4 regions of the Hymenobacter sedentarius genome follow, and region 4 is predicted to be linked to each of the others. Evidence: riboswitches for the same ligand, from Rfam matches in the RefSeq annotation. Region 4 holds a riboswitch; each other region holds the start of a gene.
What was found. Region 4 has a riboswitch for S-adenosylmethionine ahead of AUC43_RS14125 (SusC/RagA family TonB-linked outer membrane protein). Riboswitches for the same ligand answer to the same signal wherever they lie in the genome.
Positions count from the first base shown of each region.

Region 1 (5,022 bases), 390 kb from region 4:
TGAACACCACCGACGGCCAGCCGCGCGACTACCCCAGCACCTTGCGCAGCGATGCCAGCCTGAAAACGTACTCCGTCTCCGCCGCTTACGAGCTGGCCCCTAAGCTCAGCCTGGCCGCCCGCGGCAGCTTCGACCGTCGCAACTACAGCGCCCAGTATTTCTACACCACCAACCCCGCCGACCAGGCCCGCGAAACCACCAACCGCAACTGGTACCAGGGCCAGCTGCGTTACCAGCACAACGAGCGCAGCCGCACCGAGGCGCAGGTATCGGCCAGCCGCAGCACCGATTACTACGTGTTCACGCCCACGTCGGCGGCCAGCGACCACCTCACCCACTACACCAACGTGCTGCTGAGCCACCAGCAGCAGTTTTCCGACAAGGTACGCGCCACCCTGGGCGGACAGGCCGACCGCCGCGCCGTGGTCAGCAACGACCGGGGCACGCACGCCCAGTGGCACTACGCCGCGTTTGGAGTGGTGGCCGTCACGCTCACGCCCAGCCTCGCCCTCACCGGCGGCCTGCGCCTCGACCACGACCAAGCCTACGGCACCGAGCTGGTGCCCCAGCTTAACGTGAGCCAGCAGATAGGGGAGGTGTTGACCATACGCGGGGCCGTGGGCCGGGCCATCCGTGCCCCTGATTTTACGGAGCGCTACACCTCCAACGGCCGGGCCGGCATTGTGCCCAACGGCTTCAACGTGGGCAACCCCGCCTTAGAAGCCGAGCGCACGGTAAACTACGAGTTGGGCGCCGACGTGCGCCCGCTGCCGGGCCTCACGGCCAAGGCTACCTATTTCGTGCGCAAAGGCAACAACCAGATAGACTACGTGCCCGATTCCGGTGAGCACATTTACTACGTGACGGGGCTCACCAACCTGTCCGGCTCCCGCACGTACCGTTTCGCCCAGAACCTGTTTGAGGTAACCACCCAGGGGCTGGAAACGGAGTTGAGCTGGGCCCACGCCTTCACCCCCAAAACCCGCTTCGATGGCAGCGTGGGCTACACCAACGTGCGCGTTACCAACAACGAGAACATTGCCTCGCAGTACCTGGCCAACATTGCCCGCCAGGTGATTTCGGGCACGGTCAGCCTCACTTCCCACCGCGTAAACGGCAGCCTGAGCGGCCTGTGGAAGCAGCGCAATAGCGCCGCCGTGGCCGCCATCAGCCGGAGCCAGGCCGCCGAATACGTGGTGTTCAATGCCCGCCTCGAAGTAGCGCTGCTGCCCAAGAAACTCTGGCTCACGGGGCAGGTGCAAAACCTGTTCAACGAGAAGTACTCCGACCTGCTGGGCGCCCAGATGCCCACCCGCTGGCTGATGGGCGGCCTGCGGCTGGCTCTGCAGCGGTAGATGAGAAATGCGCCTTAGCGCATCCCCACCCGCACTTTTTACAATTGAAGCCCCCGATTTGGAACATATCGGGGGCTTTGCTGTATCTTTGCCGTATCAATTCTTTCTCCCTAAAGGATTGTTTTTATACAGAGGCGCTGAGAGACAGGCTCAATGAAGCGCCGGCAACCATCCGCAACCGCGGGCAAGGTGCCAATTCCTGACCATATAAAAACAAGTTGCCGTGGACGCTGCCAACAACCTCCCCCTTCCGATTGCTGCTGTTACTGCTCGCCCCGCTGTCATGCGTTGGGCTGGCATGGGCTGTTGTTGCTGTTGTTGTCTGGCCTAGCCCGCCTGCCCCGAGCGTTTCTTCGCGGGTAGGCAGGCGGTAGCGCAGGCTGGGAGCCTGCGTGTGCTGTACCGCCGCCCCCGCGGCGTTCATTTCCTCTATTTCTGGGTTGCTGTCGGCTGCTCCGCTGTGCGCGCAGCCGGCTTCGTGTCGAACTACCTGCGCTGTTGTGGCCCAAAATTGAGCAAGCGCCGGCGCAAGGTTCGGCTACCCCGAATGGAAGGCTCTTCCGGCCCATCATACCCTGCTTTTACTTGATTTTTTGTAGCCGCAGCCCAGCCTAATCTGGTTGCGGACTGCTGTTCTCACCACATTTATTTCAACTAACTCTTTTGATATGTCGCTGAACCAAAAGCCCATTGGCATTTATTTCGAGCACCCTGAATGGTTTAAGCCACTCTTTGCGGAGCTGGACCGCCGTGGGCTAGCCTACGAGAAAATTGACGCCGCCCACCACCTCTTCGACCCTTCCGAGAAGGAGAGTGGCTACAGCCTGGTAGTGAACCGGATGAGTTCCTCGGCCTACCTGCGGGGCCATGGGCAGGGCATTTTCCACACCGCGGGCTACGCGACGCACCTTGAGCGCATCGGCACGCGCATTATCAACGGTTCAGCGGCCACGGCCATCGAAACCAACAAAGCCCGCCAGCTCTCGCTGTTTGAGTCGCTGGAACTGAAATACCCGAAGTCGTTTGTGATAAATCACGCCTCGCGGGCGGTCGATGCGGCCCAGCAATTGCGCTTCCCCATCGTGGTGAAGGTGAACATCGGCGGCAGCGGCGCGGGCATCATCCGCTTCGACACGCTGGAAGGCTTGCAGGCGGCGGTCGACAACAACCAGATTGACCTGGGCATCGACCAAACCGCGTTGGTGCAGGAATACGTGACGCCCCGGGGCGGCAACATCCACCGCGTGGAAACGCTGGATGGCAAGTTCCTGTACGCCATGAAGGTGTTTACCACCGGCGAGAGCTTCAACCTGTGCCCGGCCGAAATCTGCCAGATTCCGGAGGAGCAGTCGGCGGAGTTCTGCCTAACCGAAGCACCCAAAAAAGGCATTCAGGTGGAAGCCTTCACGCCGCCCGCCGAGGTGATTGCCGCTGTGGAGCGCATCGTGGCCGCCGCCAAAATTGACGTGGGCGGCATCGAATACCTCATCGACGACCGCACCGGCGACGTGCTTTTCTACGACATCAACGCCCTGTCCAACTTCGTGGCCGACGCCGTGAACGTGGTCGGCTTCGACCCCTACGCCCGCTTCGTGGACTACCTGGAAGCCCAGCTTCCCGGTACTGGCACCCCAGCCCAATCAGCTGCCACAACCACGGCCACATCAGCTCCACAACTTGTCACGGAATCAATACACTAAGCCATGAAATTCGGATATTGGATGCCCATTTTTGGGGGCTGGCTGCGCAACGTGGAAGACGAGCAGATGCCCACCGACTGGAGCTACGTTAAGAAACTGGCGCAGCGCAGCGAGGCCCTCGGCTACGACCTCACGCTCATCGCCGAGCTGTACCTCAACGACATCAAGGGCCAGGAAGCGCCTTCGCTCGAAGCCTGGAGCACCGCTGCCGCACTGGCCGCCGTGACCGAGCAGCTGGAAATCATGGTGGCCGTGCGCCCCACCTTCCACAACCCCGCGCAGCTGGCCAAGCAGGCCGCCAACATCGACCTGATTGCGCCCGGCCGGCTGTCGCTGAACGTGGTATCAAGCTGGTGGCGCGACGAGGCCACCAAGTACGGCCTGCACTTCGAGCAGCACGACGACCGGTACGCCCGCACCCGCGAGTGGCTCGATGTGGTGACCAACGTGTGGAAGCAGGACCATTTCAGCTACGACGGCAAGTACTACCAGGTGGCCGATAACGTGCTGCAGCCCAAGCCCGCTAAGGCGCCCTTCCTGTACGCCGGCGGTGAGTCGGAAGCGGCCAAAGACCTGATTTCGACCCAGTGCGACGGCTACGTGATGCACGGCGACTCGCCGGAGCAAATTGGGGCCCGCATCGCCGACATGCGCCGCCGCCGCGAGCAGAAAGGCCTGCCGCCCATGAGGTTTGGCGTGGCTGGCTACACCATCGTGCGCGACAACGACCAGGACGTGAAGAAGGAGCTCGACCGCATTACCAACGTGAAGTCCTCAGCCGCGGGCTACGGCAACTACCAGCAGTGGCTGGCCGGCACCCAGCTCGAGCAGCAAGTGTCGCTGCACGATTACTCGGTGTCGAACCGCGGCCTCCGCACCGGCCTCACTGGTACGCCGGCCCAGATTCAGGACCGCATCGGCGCCTTCGAAGAAGTAGGCGTGGATTTCTTCCTGCTGCAGGCCAGCCCGCAGCTTGAGGAAATGGAGCGGTTCTCGGAGTCGGTGATTCAAGTTTTAGCGTAGTCCGGCAATTTCGGATTGCCAAACACCAGCACGTCATGCTGAGCGCAGCCGAAGCATCTCGCTTGTGCAAGTAATTCTCACGTTTGGGTTATTACTGCCAGCGAGATGCTTCGGCTGCGCTCAGCATGACGGTTCTTTAGGCGCATTAATGCGCATTAGTACTTAACGTGCCTATGGCGCGTACTCACAAATTACATGCTCAAAAAATCACTGGAGCTGCTTCGATTGGAAGCGGCCGAAACGGGGGCCAACACCCTCAAACGCAGCCTCAACGGCATCAGCCTCATTGCCATTGGCATCGGGGTTATCATTGGCGCCGGCCTTTTTTCCCTCACAGGCATTGCCGCAGCCAATAATGCCGGGCCAGCCGTTACGCTCTCTTTCATTGTGGCCGCGGTGGGCTGTGCTTTCTCTGCGCTGTGCTACGCCGAGTTTGCGTCCCTGGTGCCCGTTTCGGGCAGTGCCTACACCTATTCGTACGCCACCATGGGCGAGCTATTCGCCTGGATAATCGGCTGGGACCTGATACTGGAATACTCGGTAGGGGCGGCCACGGTAGCCATCAGCTGGTCGCAGTACCTCATCAAGTTCCTGGGCAAGTATGGACTGCACATTCCAGCGCAACTGGTGATGTCGCCCTTCGAAAAAGCCACCCTGGCCGATGGCTCGGTGGTGTCGGGCTTTGTCAACGTGCCGGCCATGCTTATTGTGCTGGCTATCACAGCCATCGTCACGCGGGGCACCAAGGGCTCGGCGTGGTTCAATGCGCTGGTGGTGGCCCTGAAGGTGGCCGTGGTGCTGGTGTTCATTGCGTTGGGCTGGAAATACATCGACCCGGCCAACTACCAACCCTACATTCCGGCCAATACCGGCAAGTTTGGCGAGTTTGGCCTGAGCGGCATTTTGCGCGGGGCCGGCGTCATTTTCTTCGTGTTTATTGGCTT
Region 1 is NZ_CP013909.1:3,045,338-3,050,359, forward strand. Features, by position in the region: gene AUC43_RS12485 (TonB-dependent receptor plug domain-containing protein) at 1-1,355, shown strand, start outside; SAM riboswitch class I at 1,477-1,569, shown strand; gene AUC43_RS12490 (ATP-grasp domain-containing protein) at 2,024-3,055, shown strand; gene AUC43_RS12495 (LLM class flavin-dependent oxidoreductase) at 3,059-4,078, shown strand; gene AUC43_RS12500 (amino acid permease) at 4,274-5,022, shown strand, end outside.
Region 1: another riboswitch for S-adenosylmethionine. It lies ahead of AUC43_RS12490 (ATP-grasp domain-containing protein); the one in region 4 lies ahead of AUC43_RS14125 (SusC/RagA family TonB-linked outer membrane protein).

Region 2 (5,022 bases), 2.1 Mb from region 4:
TGCCGAGCTAGGCCCTACTTTTGCCCGGCTGCCGTACCTCCCCTCAATGCCCTACAAGCTGCTCCCTGCTCACCCCGAACACGACGCGCATTTTCTGCATCGGTTGCGGCCTTCGCGCCTCATCCTGCCCGTCGTCATCGGCCTGGGCGTGGTCATCTTCTTGTTTTACAAAAGCTACCAGCCCGGCGACTTGGCGCCCCTGCGCAACGCCGACTGGCGCTGGCTGCTGGCCGCGCTGCTCGTGCTGGTGGCCCGCGACTTTGGCTACATCTACCGCATCCGCCACATTGCCGAGGACGAGCTGACCTACCGGCAGGCACTGGACGTGATTATGATTTGGGAGTTTGCCTCCTGCGTGCTGCCCTCGGGGCAGGGCGGTACGGGGGTGGCGCCGTTTATTCTGGAAAAAGAAGGCATTCCGTTGGGCAAGGGCTTGGCCTACATCATGGTCACGGCGCTGCTCGACAACCTGTACTACGTGCTCATGGTGCCGCTGGTGGTGCTGGTGGCCGGGGCCGGGCTGTACCCGCACGAGGCCCTGCAAACCAACTTCGTGGCCACGCTGCGAATCGCCTTTGGGTTGAGCTACTTTTTTGTGCTGCTCTACGCTGGGCTCATGCTCTACGCCATTTTCGTCAACCCGCGCTCGGTGCGCCGGCTGCTGGTGCGGCTGTTTTCGTTTCGGCTGCTGCGGCGCTGGCGGCGCAAAGCCTACCGCCACGGCCAGGAAATGGTGCTGGCTTCGGTGCAGCTGCGGGGCAACGGGCCGCGCTACTGGTGGCACGCGTCGGTGAGCACGGTCTTTGTCTGGACGGCGCGCTACGCCATCATTGGCTGCCTCATTGCGGCCTTTGTGCCCATGGATGCGGGCACGTTCCTGTTCATTTTCGCCCGCAACATCACCTACAAAGTCATCCTGCTGATAGCCATCACGCCCGGCGGCGCGGGCATTGCAGAGGGCGCCTTCCCTACGTTCTTCGGCAAATTCATCGGCACGGCCACCATGACCAGCTTCATGGTGCTGCTGTACCGCGTGTTCACTTACTATCTCTACCTGGTGCTGGGCATGGTGTTTTTGCCGCGCTGGGTGGCGCGGGTATTCCTCCGCCACCCCGCGAAGCCCGAGCAATAAGCCTCGGAAAACCAGGTACCCGTAAACAAGAAAAGGCCCCGAACCGCAGTGGTTCGGGGCCTTTTCCCTAATTAGCAAGCGGCTATTACTCAGCTTCCAGCATCAAGGCAGCCCCATCGGCCGACTTCAGCGTGAGCTTTTTGTCGGTGAGGGTTTCCACGGTGAACGTGTTGCTGGTGGTAGCGTTATCGGGGGTCATGGTGAGGGTTTTGCCGGTCTGGTCAAACGTGTACTTGCCCGATACGGCGCCGTTGGCCCCAGTCATGTTGTAGGTGCCGTTGGCAAAAATGCGCAGTTCCTCTTGCTTTTGTGCATCGGTCTGCTTCACTTTGTCGCCGGTAGAGCTAGTTTCTTTCGCCGTTTTCCACACCTTGCTATCGGTGCCGTACAGCATATTTACACCCTCAACTTTACCTTTGTCGTTGTTGCAGGCCGTAGCAAACAGCGATAGCAAGAGCAACAAGCTGGCGAAATAACGAAGCGAAAAAAGCGACTGGGTTTTCATGGGTACAGAGGTGTTGGTGAAAGAAATAAGATGGCTGGCCCGGCAAAGCGGGCTCGTCGGCTTACGGCCCACACGCAAAAGGGTTTAGGACGAAACCTCGTCTGGCATCCTCCGTATAGTAGCTTCGTTGGGCCAGCCGAAGGCATTCCAGTCCAGTCAATTTTTCATTTAACCGACCGCACTCATGGGACTCTTTGATTTTCTTAGCGACAAAGGCGAGCAAAAGCCCGCAGAGCCGGCAGCCAAACCAGCCGCTGGCGGCACCGATTTTTTCGGGAATAACAACGCAGCCAATCCAGCTACCACCGGTGAGTCGTATACCGTAGTAAGCGGCGACTCGCTTTCCAAAATTGCCAAACACCACTACGGCGACGCGGCCAAGTGGCACCAGATATACGAGGCCAACAAGGCCCTCATCGGCAACAACCCTGACCACATCGAAGTGGGCCAGGTGTTGACCCTACCTAGTCTCTAGGTACTTTTTTGCAGAAAAAAGGTGAGAAAAGCCACTCTGTTTCAGGGTGGCTTTTTTGTGTTTTATTGAGCCGCTAAACGGAAGCGGCCCAGCTCAACTAGCCTGTGGTGGAGCTGGACAGGAAGAAATATTTTCTGTGCAATCGTTGGACATAAAAAAATTCCTTCCGTACATTTGGCTCACCACCAACACGGTACTCCCCTGCTCGCGGCAGGGTAGTTTCAAGTTTTATAGAGAAGCGGCGAGAGACTAGGCTCTGTGACCCGCTGGCAACCTTCGACCGCGCGAAAGGTGCCAAGTCCTACCCACCACCGGCGCAGGCCGGGGCGGGGCATATGAATCGAGTACCATGGAAAATTCCGCTTCCTTCTTTGTTGCCCCGAACGCTCCGGCTGCTTTGCGCGCCGCAGGTTCGGGCTTTTCCGTTGTGGCCCCAGGCGGCCAGAACGCCGCGTTGCGCCAGGAGCGAATGCGAATGTGTTGTTGCCTGTGTTGTTGCTAAGCTGATTTCGGCTTAGGCAACCCCTCCCCTTCTTTCTGGATTTTTTGGCGGCCCTCGGTGCCCGCCGCTGGCCCTTTCGGCGCGCAGCGGCCGGACCAATCGGGCCACATCTTCAGCACGGGCTTGTGGGGGTTCCGCTGCGCTTAAAAACTGCCATTTCAGGCCGTTGCGCGCTTATTTTCTTGCTTTTTCAGGTTTTTTCAACTCCAAACATACCCCCATCATGTCCGCTTCGCCCTTGCACTTCGAAACCCTCCAACTCCACGCCGGCCAGCAGCCCGACCCCACCACCGGGGCCCGCGCCGTGCCGCTGTTCCAAACCACCTCCTACGTGTTTAAAAATGCCGAACACGGCGCCAACCTGTTTGCTCTGAAGGAGTTCGGCAATATCTACACCCGCCTGATGAACCCCACCACCGACGTGTTTGAGCAGCGCGTGGCGGCGCTGGAAGGCGGCGTGGCGGCGCTGGCCACGGGGTCGGGGCAGGCGGCTCAATTCATTGCCCTGAACAACATCCTGCAGGCCGGCGACAACTTCGTGAGCTCGGCCTTTCTCTACGGCGGCACTTACAACCAGTTCAAGGTGGCGTTCAAGCGCTTGGGCATTGAGGTGCGCTTTGCTGATGGCGATAACCCGGCCAGCTTCGAGGCCCTGATTGACGACAAGACCAAGGCCATTTACCTGGAAACCATCGGCAACCCCAGCTACAGCATCCCGGACTTTGAGGCCATTGCCGCCATTGCCAACCGGCACGACCTGCCGTTGATTGTGGACAACACCTTTGGCGCGGGCGGCTACCTGTTCCGGCCCCTGGAGCACGGCGCGCACATCGTAGTAGAATCAGCCACGAAATGGATTGGCGGCCACGGCACCAGCATCGGCGGCGTGATTGTGGACGGCGGCACCTATGACTTCGGCAACGGCAAGTTTCCGCAGTTCACTGAGCCCAGCGAAGGCTACCACGGCCTGGTATTCAACGACGTATTTGGCAAGGGTGGGCCGTTTGGCAACATCGCTTTCATCATCCGGGCCCGGGTAGAAGGCCTGCGCGACTTCGGCCCGTCCATCAGCCCGTTCAACTCCTGGCAGCTGCTCATCGGCCTCGAAACGCTGAGCCTGCGCGTGGACCGCACGGTGGAAAACGCCCAGAAAATCGCCAACTGGCTGGAGCAGCACCCGCAGGTAGAAAGCGTGAACTACGCCGGCCTGGCCAGCAGCCCCTACCACCGCCTGGCCCAGAAATACCTCAAGCGCGGCTTCGGCGGCGTGCTCAGCTTCCAGCTCAAGGGCAGCAAGGAGTCGGCCACCCAGTTTATCGACAACCTCAAGCTCATCAGCCACCTGGCCAACGTGGGCGATGCCAAGACGCTCATCATCCAGCCCTCGGCCACCACGCACCAGCAACTGAGCGATGCCGAGCAGCTGGCGGCCGGCGTCACGCCCACTTCGCTGCGCCTTTCGGTGGGCATTGAGCACTTCGAAGACATCAAGGCCGATTTGCAGCAGGCCTTCGAGGCCATTGGCAACACCGCGGCGCTGCCCACCGAAGGCACCCAGGTAGGCGAGCCCGAACTGGAGCACGCCCAGCCCCTGGAAGTATAGCCCGATTGTCAGTTGTTGGCGGGGAGCTGCTGGCTATCAGCGGCTCCCACCATTAAGCATCCCGATATCTCACCGCGCCGACCGATAACTGACCAGCCGCTTCGATACCCGATACCCATGAAAGAATATATTTTTAACCTGCCCGACCTGCTGCTGGAAAGCGGGGAAACCCTGGCCAGCGCGCACGTGGCCTACCGCACCTGGGGCCAGCTCAACGCCGACCGCGACAACGTGGTGTGGGTGTGCCACGCCCTCACGGCCAATGCCGACGTGCTGAGCTGGTGGCCGGGCCTGGTGGGGCCGGGCTGCTACTTCGACCCGGCCGACTGGTTTATCGTGTGCGCCAACGTGTTGGGCTCCTGCTACGGCAGCACCAGCCCCCTCGACGCGGACCCGGCCACGGGCCAGCCCCGCTACCAGCACTTCCCGCGGCTTTCCATCCGCGACCTGGTGGCGGCGCACGAAGCGCTGCGCCAGGAATTGGGCCTGGAGGACATTCACACGATAATTGGGGGCTCACTGGGTGGGCAGCAGGCCTTGGAATGGGCAGTGCAGCGGCCGGATTTGTTCGACAATCTGGTGGTTATTGCCACTAATGCCCGCCATTCGGCCTGGGGCATTGCCTTCAACGAGGCGCAACGCCTGGCCATTGAGGCCGACCCGACCTACGCCGCCGGCCAGCCCGGCGGGGGAGACGACGGCCTGCGCGCCGCCCGGGCCATTGCCCTGCTCAGCTACCGCAGCTACTCGGCCTACGTCGACTCCCAAACCGACCCCGAAGACCACCTGCTGCGCGAGCACCGCG
Region 2 is NZ_CP013909.1:1,299,144-1,304,165, reverse strand. Features, by position in the region: gene AUC43_RS05435 (lysylphosphatidylglycerol synthase transmembrane domain-containing protein) at 47-1,132, shown strand; gene AUC43_RS05430 (hypothetical protein) at 1,218-1,637, opposite strand; gene AUC43_RS05425 (LysM peptidoglycan-binding domain-containing protein) at 1,822-2,112, shown strand; SAM riboswitch class I at 2,338-2,454, shown strand; gene AUC43_RS05420 (O-acetylhomoserine aminocarboxypropyltransferase/cysteine synthase family protein) at 2,838-4,217, shown strand; gene metX (homoserine O-acetyltransferase MetX) at 4,335-5,022, shown strand, end outside.
Region 2: another riboswitch for S-adenosylmethionine. It lies ahead of AUC43_RS05420 (O-acetylhomoserine aminocarboxypropyltransferase/cysteine synthase family protein); the one in region 4 lies ahead of AUC43_RS14125 (SusC/RagA family TonB-linked outer membrane protein).

Region 3 (5,022 bases), 1.8 Mb from region 4:
TTTTGCCGGCGCCGAACAGGTCGCCTACTACGTTCATGCCGGCCATCAGCGGGCCTTCAATCACGTCGAGCGGGCGGGCTAGCTCCTGGCGAGCAGCTTCGGTGTCTTCGTCGATGAATTCGGTGATGCCCTTCACCAGCGCGTGCGCCAGGCGCTCCTGCACCGGCAGGCTGCGCCAGGCATCGGCTACTACGGCCACTTTGCCTTTTTGCTTCACGGTTTCGGCAAATTCCAACAGGCGCTCGGTGGCGTCGGGGCGGCGGTTGAGCAGTACATCTTCCACCAGCTCCAGCAGGTCTTTGGGCACTTCGTCGTACACCGCGAGCTGGTTGGGGTTCACAATGCCCATGTCCAACCCGGCCCGGATGGCGTGGTAGAGGAAAGCCGCGTGCATGGCCTCGCGCACCACGTCGTTGCCGCGGAAGGAGAAGCTGATGTTCGACACGCCGCCGCTGGTGAGGGCGCCGGGCAGGTTCTGCTTAATCCAGCGCACGGCCTCGATGAAGTCAATGGCGTAGTTGCGGTGCTCCTCCATGCCAGTGCCGACGATGAGGATGTTGGGGTCGAAAATGATGTCCGTGGCCGGGAAGTCGATGCTCATCAGCAGGTCGTAGCTGCGCTGGCAGATTTCCTTGCGGCGCTCCAAGGTGTCGGCTTGGCCGTCCTCGTCGAAGGCCATTACGACCATGGCGGCGCCGTACTGGCGCACGGTGCGGGCCCGCTGCAAAAACACCTTCGGTCCTTCTTTCAGGGAAATGGAATTGACAATGCTCTTGCCCTGCACGCACTTCAGGCCGGCTTCCAGCACGCTCCATTTCGAGGAGTCTATCATCACCGGCACCCGCGCAATGTCGGGCTCCGAGGCAATGAGGTGCAGAAAGGTCGTCATGGCCTGCTCCGAGTCGAGCATGCCTTCGTCCATGTTGATGTCGAGCACCTGGGCGCCTTCTTCTACTTGCACGCGGGCCACGGCCAGGGCTTCCTCGTAGGCGCCGGTGCGGATGAGGCGGGCGAAGGCGCGGGAGCCCGTCACGTTGCAGCGCTCGCCCACGTTCACAAACAGGCTTTCGGGCTTGATGGCGAACGGCTCCAGGCCGCTTAGGTGGGTAGCGGGCGGGATTTCGGTGGGCAGCGGGCGCGGCTTGTACTGCTCGGCCAGCTTGCTCAATTCGGCAATGTGCTGCGGCGTGGTGCCACAACAGCCACCCACCACGGTCACGATGCCGTCCTTCAGATAATCTTCGACCAGCGCGGCGAATTCCTGGGCTGATTCATCGTAACCGCCAAACGCGTTGGGCAAGCCAGCATTCGGGTAAGCCGAGATGTGCACGTTGGAAATCCGACTCAATTCCTCCACATACTGCTTGAGCTGGTGCGCCCCAAGGGCGCAGTTCAGGCCCACGCTCAGCAGCGGCAAGTGGCTGATGCTGTTCCAGAAAGCCTCCACCGTCTGGCCCGAGAGCGTGCGGCCCGAAGCGTCGGTGATGGTGCCCGAAATCATGAGCGGAACCTGGCGGCCGCCTTCGTCGAAGAACTTCTGCACGGCGTATAGGGCCGCCTTGGCGTTCAGCGTGTCAAAAATGGTTTCGATGAGCAGGGTATCGACGCCGCCGTCGACGAGGCCGCGCACCTGCTCGAGGTAGGCGGTGGCCAATTCGTCGAAGGTCACGGCGCGGAAGCCGGGGCGGTTGACGTCGGGTGAGAGCGAGGCGGTGCGGTTTGTGGGGCCCACGGCGCCGGCTACGAAGCGCGGCTTGTCGGGCGTGGAGTATTCGTCGGCGGCTTCACGGGCCAGGCGAGCCGATTCGTAGTTGAGCTCATATACCACGTGCTCTAGGCCGTAGTCGGCCTGGGCGATGGTGGTGCCGGAGAAGGTATTGGTTTCCACCATGTCGGCCCCGGCCGCGAAGTACTCGGCGTGAATGCCCTTGATGATGTCCGGCCGGGTCAGGCTCAGCAGGTCGTTGTTGCCGCGCAGCGGCTTGGGGTGGTCGGCAAAGCGGGCGCCGCGAAAGTCCTCCTCGGTCAGCGGGTGGCGCTGAATCATGGTGCCCATGGCGCCGTCGAGAATCAGCAGGCGCTGGCGGAGCAGTTCGGGAAGGGGAGACGGAGCGGCGAGGGTGGCAGTGGACATTTCTTTCGGATTGGAGTACGGGCAGGCAGCGCGTATCCAGAAAGAAACCCGTACGGTTGAGTACGGTTCCGGCTGTCATCTTCTTTCACCTAAAAACGCGGTGAAACGGGAGTTGGCACCTATTCGCGGTAGGTTGCCAAGACGTCATCGGGCCCGGTCCCTCGGTCTTTCTGGATAGCAGCGTAGTGCGAAGATACAGCCGGAAACGGGAAGTGGATAGGAGCACTCCTATAACCTAAGGTGACCCGGTCCAGTTAAGCCGTACACTAACAATACAATTTCTGACCATGGCAAAACAGATGAAAGCCGCCTTCTTTACCGAATTCGGTGGGGCCGACAAAATTCAAGTGGGCACCCTCGACGTCCCCGCAGTGGGGGAGGGCGAAGTACTAGTCCGGGTAAAGGCGGCCGGCGTCAACCCCGTCGACTCGGCCATTCGGGCGGGTTACCTGCAGCAAGCCCTGCCGCACGTGTTTCCCATTATTCCGGGCTGGGACGTGGCCGGGGTGGTGGAAGAGCGCGGCCACAGCGCTCGGCGCTTTGCAGTCGGCGATGAGGTGTATGCTTACGCCCGGCGCCCCACCGTGCAGCACGGCACCTTTGCCGAATACATTGTGCTGCCCGAAAGCTATCTGGCGCAGCGGCCCCACAGCCTGAGCTGGGAGCAGGCCGGCGGCATTCCGCTGGCAGGCCTCACCGCTTATCAGTCCTTATTCGATGCCGGCAACCTGCAAGCGGGCCAGACCGTGCTGATACTTGGCGCCTCGGGCGGCGTGGGCAGCTTCGCCATCCAGCTGGCCAAGGACAAAGGCGCGACGGTAGTAGCCGTGGCCAGCGAGAAAAACTTCGCCTACATGAAAGAGTTGGGCGCCGATTTCACCGTCGATTACAAGCAGGGTAACGTGGGCGAAGCTGTGAAAGCCATCGTGCCAGCCGGCGTGGAGCTGATTTACGACTGCATCAGCGGCGAGACGCTCACGCAGAGTTTATCGGCCCTGAAGGCTGGCGGCACGCTGGTTTCCATCCTGCACAACGGCCAAGGGCTGGACCCCCACATCAACTTCCGTTACGTTTTCGTGGAGCCGAATGCGATGCAACTGGAGGCGCTGCAGCAACTAGCCGATGCCGGCAAGCTGAAAGTGCAGGTGAGCAAGACCTTTCCACTAGATGAAACCGCCGAGGCTTTAAATGAGATTGATTCGCATCATACTACCGGAAAAATCGTCATTGTGCCTTAGGTGGGAGTTGCTTGAATATTCCTTTGAAAGGCGGTTGGGTGCCGAGCGGTATGAGCAGAGGAACTTCACCCCTGCCGGGCACGGCCCCGGCCCCTCTCCATAAGAGAGGGGTGCCAAACGTTAATTCATTGAAAAAGCCCCAGCTTAATATTGAGCTGGGGCTTTTGGTTTTTTATAAGTTGAGCATGAGCCACTGTGGCTCCCCTCTCTATTGGAGAGGGGCCGGGGCCGTGCCCGGCAGGGGTGAGGTTCCGGTCACGCGAGATGCTTCGCTCGGTTCTACTGGCAGGCAACTAAAGTGCGTCATTATTTAGGCGCTCCGGGGTTATAAAGCCCACGCGGGCCACACGCTGCCCGCAGGAAACACAGCCGGCTCCGGCGGCAGCTCCAGAAACGCAGTTGCCCCCAGCAAGCCTGCTAAGTCACCAGAACCACCGACGCGCAGCGGCGTCGCCAGCCGGCGCCCTTCCGCATCCACCGTCAGGCGCACGGGTACGAAGTGTGCCAACTGGGGCTTGAAGTTGATGTCGACAGTGAGCACGGCAGGCGCGGGCGTTTCGGCAGTAGCGGCCTGTTCGGAAGCTTCAGCGGGCTGCATGCAGGCGCGCAGCCAGGGCCGCACGTAGCGGCAGGCCGTGAGGAAAGTTGAAACCGGATTTCCCGGCAGGCCGAACACCACGGGCCCTTCGGCGCGCGCGCCAAACCACATGGGCTTGCCGGGGCGCTGATTTACCTCGTGGAAGATTTCCTTCACGCCCAGCTCGCGCAGCAGGCCGGGCAGGTGGTCGGCGCGGCCCTTGCTCACGGCACCGCTCAGCACCACGGCATCGAAGTCTGCGCCGAGGATGTTGGTCAGGCCCAGGCTTAGCTCCTCCCGGTCGTCGGGAAGGTGAAACAGCGAAACGTCGGCCCCGACTTGGGTGAACAGGGCCTGCAGCGCGTATGCATTGGAACGTCGGATTTGGTGCGGCTGGGGCGTTTCGCTGATGCCCACCAGCTCGTCGCCCGTGCTGATGACGGCGAGGCGCGGGGCGCGGGTTACGGCTATTTCGGCGGCACCTATGGTGGCGGCTACAGCCAGTTCGGCGGGGCCCAGGCGCGTGCCGGGAGCGAGCAATACGTTACCCTGGCGGCGGTCGGCGGCCTGGCCGTGGATGTTGACGCCGGGCGCGGGGGGCGGCGGAATCTGGATGGTGGCGCGGTTGTCGGCCAGCAAAATGTCTTCGTAGCGCACCACCACGTCGGTGCCGGGCGGCAGGACGGCGCCGGTCATTACTTCTACCGCGGCGTGCGGGTTCTGCAGCGGCTGGGGCGGAGCGCCGGCGTACTGCGTGTGCTCAATTTCAAACTCGGTCTGGCCCGCGGCCCAGGCGGCGTGCGCTACCGCTATGCCGTCCATCGCCACCCGGTTGAAGGGCGGAAAGTCGCGGTCGGCCACCAGGTTTTCGGCCAGGATGCGGCCGGCGGCGCGGGGGAGGGGCACGGTTTCGACGGGGAGCGGGTGGGCGGTGGCTAGCACGCGGGCAAAGGCTTCGGCAACGGAGAGCATAAGGCGCAAGGAAAATGTAGAGACGCATATTTGCGTCTTCGCTGAACATGTAACGGGCAAATGCCCGGCTGCTGTTGCTCTTTTTAGCCAAACAATAAGCG
Region 3 is NZ_CP013909.1:1,664,675-1,669,696, forward strand. Features, by position in the region: gene metH (methionine synthase) at 1-2,134, opposite strand, end outside; SAM riboswitch class I at 2,207-2,315, opposite strand; gene AUC43_RS06860 (NADP-dependent oxidoreductase) at 2,422-3,372, shown strand; gene AUC43_RS06865 (molybdopterin molybdotransferase MoeA) at 3,698-4,921, opposite strand.
Region 3: another riboswitch for S-adenosylmethionine. It lies ahead of metH (methionine synthase); the one in region 4 lies ahead of AUC43_RS14125 (SusC/RagA family TonB-linked outer membrane protein).

Region 4 (5,022 bases):
GCGTTTCATGTGTCTTCCAGATGTGCCCTGTGTTACGCCAACGTTAACCCTTTGCAAATGTATACCGCCACCGGTCTCGGATTCCCTTCGCTTTCATCAAAACCCTTTGTATGAGAGAGTGTTACCCTTAATGGCCTATAGTCACGGGAAAAGCAGCCCCGCGGTTGGCCCTTGCCCCTGAATTTACGTACTTACCTTGCCTGAAATTTATCTTACCTCCCATTCCCAAGACCGGCTCTGCCGGCCGCACCTACTTTATGGCTGCAATCAGCGACAACAAAGTCGTCACCATCACCTACGACCTCAGCGTGACCGACGAAAACCAGGAAAAAGTGTTGGTTGAATCAGCCGAAGCCGATGCGCCCATGGTCTTTCTCTTTGGCCACAGCGGCCTGCCCGAGGAATTTGAATCCCAGCTCAACGGCAAAAACCCCGGCGACTCCTTCCAGTTTAGCCTAACCCCCGACCAGGCCTACGGCGACTACGACGAGCAGGCGCTGGTGGAAATCCCCAAGGATGTCTTCATGATTGACGGCAAGCTCGACGACGAGATGCTGCAAATCGGCAATTTTCTGCCCATGGCCGACAACGAAGGCAACCACATGCAGGCCAAAGTGGTCAGCATCGGCGATTCGGGCGTGCAAATGGACTTCAACCACCCGCTCGCGGGCATGGTGATGCACTTTGCCGGCAAGGTGCAGGACGTGCGCGATGCCACCGCCGAGGAGCTGGCCCACGGCCACGTGCACGGCGAAGGCGGCCACCATCACTAGGGCTTAGATTAGCTCAATTCTTAAGACGTCCTATGGTTGAGTCAGTGCTTAACCATAGGGCGTTTTTATTTTCCATATATAAGCTTCCGTATTCGTTCTGATTAGGCAAGGTGGACTGGCTTAGGTAGAGCGTTTCACCACCAGAACTTGGCCCTTCTGCCCGGCGGAAAGACGCGGCTGCCCGAACCAGAAGCTCAATAAGTGTTGGGTTCCAGAGCCAATCTTCAGCGTAACTGAGCTGCACAACGAGAAGCTTTTTACGTTTTTTTCTTGGGAAAATATTTCGCGACGCGACTCCGCCGTAACGAGGTATTTATTGGCTCAGGGGTGGCAAGAAGGCCTGTTTTCATGCTCTTATTACCGCGAAGCAATCCTGAGCCAATTACGCTTTGCAAAAAGAATTTTGGCTTTTGCATTAGCATTTCAAAAGCCGGGTGCTTTCATTTGCCCTTACAATTCCTTCAGAACAAAGAATTGTTTTTATACAGAGGCGTGGAGAGACAGGCTCGACGAAACGCCGGCAACCAACGAGGTTAACCCCTTGAAACGGTGCCAAGTCCTGACCATATAAAAACAAAAGCCATGGACTTTTTGCGTCCCCTCCCCGCTGTTTCGACCACCTCGTTTGCTGTACAGCATCGGTGTTGTTGTATGTTGAGTGCTGCCGCCTGTATGCGGTAGGCCGGCCGGGGTTGTTGAGCTGATTCAGCTGTTTCATTTTCCTGCCGGCCGTAAGGGCTCCCGCGGCTAAGCCATAGCCGGGTGCTGCAGGGGCTTTCGTGCCCGGGCGGCGGCTTCTTGCCAGCCTATTGGCGTCCTCCCGTGAGCGGGGGGCGCTGGCCAATTTTCTGTTTCTGGGCAATACTGCGGCTTTGGGGCCGGGCGCCGTTGTGCACAAACGGTGGCCCAGCTCAACCGCGGAACGCCGCAACCGCAACCCTCCTCCTGGTGCACCGGAGGGGCCCCGGCGACTGCGGCGCATCGGCCCAGCCCTCCCCTCGATACGGGCCTTTCCCTCCCACCGCTTGGTAGCGGCCGACGCCGGGCCCTCAACCTCAACATCAATCTTTTATGTATACCCGTACGCTCCGGCGGACGCTCTTCCTGCTGCTGTGGGGAGGTGCCTCCGTCACTAGTTATGCCCAATCGGACCCTGCCCCGCTCGTGAGCGGCACCGTGACCGATGCCGCCAGCCATACCCCCTTGCCGGGCGTGACCGTAATGGCCAAAGGCAGCACCATTGGCACCACCACCGACGTCAATGGCAAATTTTCCCTATCAGTACCCGCGGGTAGCGAACTGGTATTCAGCTTCGTCGGGTATGCCCGGAAGGAACTGCAAGCCACGGGTGGCGCACTTACCGTAGACCTCGCCGCCGATTTGCAGGAGCTCTCGGAGGTGGTGGTGACGGGCTACAGCGAGCAAAACCGCAAGACCCTAACCAGCGCCATAAGCTCGGTGAAAGGGGAAGAGTTGAAGAACATTCCGGCGGCCAGCCCCGACCAGTTGCTGCAGGGCAAAGCGCCCGGCGTGCAGGTATCGGCCAACTCGGGCGTGCCGGGTGGCGGCGTCTTCATCCGCATCCGGGGCAGCAACTCGGTGAACGCCAGCAACGACCCGCTATACGTGGTCGACGGGGTGTTCATCAACAACACCAACCTGATTGCGACGGGCCTGGGCAACCAGGTGTCGAGCAACCCGCTGGCTGACCTGAACCCGCAGGACATCGAGAGCATGGAAATCCTGAAGGACGCCAACGCGACGGCCATCTACGGCTCGCGCGGCGCCAACGGCGTGGTGCTCATCACCACCAAACGGGGCAAAGCCGGCGACAAAACCCGCATCACCTTAAACAACTACCACGCCCTCTCCAAAGCGCCGAAACAGTACCAACTGGCTAGCGGGCCGGATTTGGCAACGCTGGAAAATGAGCGGTTTATCAACGACGGCGGCAACCCGGGGCTTGTGCCCTACCGCGCGGTGTCGGCCGGCGGGCGCGGCATGCCCGAAGAGCAGCCCACCTACGACCGGCTCAGCGACGTGTTTCGCACCGCCCAGACGCACAGCTACGAGCTGTCGGCAGCCGGGGGCTCGGCCAAAACCCAGTTTTATATCGGGGCGGGCTACTTCACGCAGGAGTCGGTGGCAAAGCCCAGCGCGTTTGACCGGTTTTCGCTGCGCGTCAACCTCGATAACTCGGTGACCGACAAGCTGCGCATTGGCACGAGCACGGCCCTGAGCCGCACGCACCGCAACGTAAGCAGCAACGACAACAACCCGGTGGGTGTCATCAACTCGGCCCTGTTCACCCGCGCCAACCTGCCGGTGTACAACCCCGACGGCTCCTATGCCAAGTACGGCTCGTTTGATAATGCCCTGGCCCTCATCAGGAACCTGAACAACGACGCGGTGGGCTCGCGCGTCATCTCGAACGTGTACGGCACCTACCAGTTTGGCAAAAACCTGACGTTTCGCAGCAGTTGGAGCATCGACTTCAACGACATGTACGAGAACAATTTCAACAACACGTTGATACTAGCCGGGCAGCCGCGCGGCACGGCCTCGTCGTTTCTCTCGCGCGACATCACCCTGCTCAACGAGCAAACCCTAAACTACAGCGTCAACTTCGGCGAGAACCATTCGGTGCAAGCCTTGGTGGGCAACACGCTACAGCGCAATACCTTCCAGCGCACCAGCCTGGCGGGCCAGCAGTTTCCGGGCAATGACCTGACCACCATTGCGTCGGCGGCTACCCAGACGGGCAGTTCGTCGCGCTCACAGGCCGGGCTGGTGTCGTTTTTCGGCAAGGCCACCTACAGCTTCAAGGAGCGCTACACGGCCGACGTGAGCGTGCGGGCCGATGCATCCTCGCGTTTCGGCAGCGAAAACCGCTGGGGCTATTTCCCGGCCGTGGGCCTGGGCTGGCGACTGGGCGACGAGAGCTTCATTCAAGACCTTGGCATTTTCCAGGAGCTGAAGCTGCGGGCCAGCTTGGGCAAAACCGGCAACCAGGCCGGCATCAGCGACTTTGCGGCGCTGGGCCTGGTGCAGGGTGGCGCCAACTATCTCGACCTGCCGGGCACGGCCCCGCTGCAGCTGGCAAACCCCAACCTGAGCTGGGAATCGACCCGGCAATGGAACGCGGGCCTGGACGCTGCCGTGCTGCAAAACCGGCTGGTGCTTGAGCTCAATTACTACGACAAGTACACCTCGGGCCTGCTGCTGAACGTGCCGGTGCCGCGTAAAACGGGCTTCTCGTCGCTGGTAGAGAACTACGGCGCCGTGAGCAACAAAGGCTTTGAAGCCCAGGCCACGGCCAACTGGCTGCCCAAGGGCGTCCTGCAGTGGAGCACCACCGTTAACATTGCCCGCAACGTGAACAAGATTGAAAAGCTGGCCGCGCCCATCACCACGGGCTCGCGCGACATTTTTCGGCTGGAAGAGGGCGCCCCGCTCTACTCCTTCTGGCTGTACCACCAGACCCGCGTGAACCCAGAAAATGGCGACGCCGAATACGAGGACGTGAACGGCGACGGCCGGATTACCGTGGCCGACCGCAAGCTGGTGGGTAACGCCTGGCCCGACTACTTCGGCGGCGTCACCAATTCCGTTACCTATAAAGGCGTGGACTTTGGCTTTACGCTGAATTTCGAGCAGGGCGCGAAAATCATGAACATGAACCGCTTCTTCCTCGTGCACGGCGGCACCCAGAGCAACATCGGCTACCTGAGCGAGCAGCTGGAGCGCTGGCAGCGGCCCGGCGACGTGACCAACATCCCGCGCCTGACCACCAACGCCAGTAGCAACAACTACGGCGGCGTGGTGCAAAACCTGAGTGACCGGTACCTGGAAGACGGCTCTTTCGTGCGCCTGCGCACCCTCACGCTGGGCTATACCGTGCCGGCCGCCACCATCGCCAAAGCGCACCTGAACTCTCTGCGCGTCTACGTGCAGGCTGCCAACCTCTTCACCATCACGCCTTATTCCGGCCTCGACCCGGAAGTAAACTCGCAGAGCGGCGTGAGCAACACCAAAAACTTCGACTGGGCCACGGTGCCCCAGCCGCGCACCCTTCAGGTGGGCGTCACGGTCGGACTCTAAGCCCTTACTTCCGATGAAACAGTCCCTCTTTCGCCTACTTCTGGTGGCCCAAGTGGCCGCCACGCTCGGCCTCGGCGCCTGCTCCGACCTGCTGGAGCCCACGCCGGTGCAGCAGCTGCCCGACGACAAAGCCATTACCGACGCCGGC
Region 4 is NZ_CP013909.1:3,431,241-3,436,262, reverse strand. Features, by position in the region: gene AUC43_RS14130 (FKBP-type peptidyl-prolyl cis-trans isomerase) at 258-773, shown strand; SAM riboswitch class I at 1,251-1,347, shown strand; gene AUC43_RS14125 (SusC/RagA family TonB-linked outer membrane protein) at 1,845-4,874, shown strand; gene AUC43_RS14120 (RagB/SusD family nutrient uptake outer membrane protein) at 4,888-5,022, shown strand, end outside.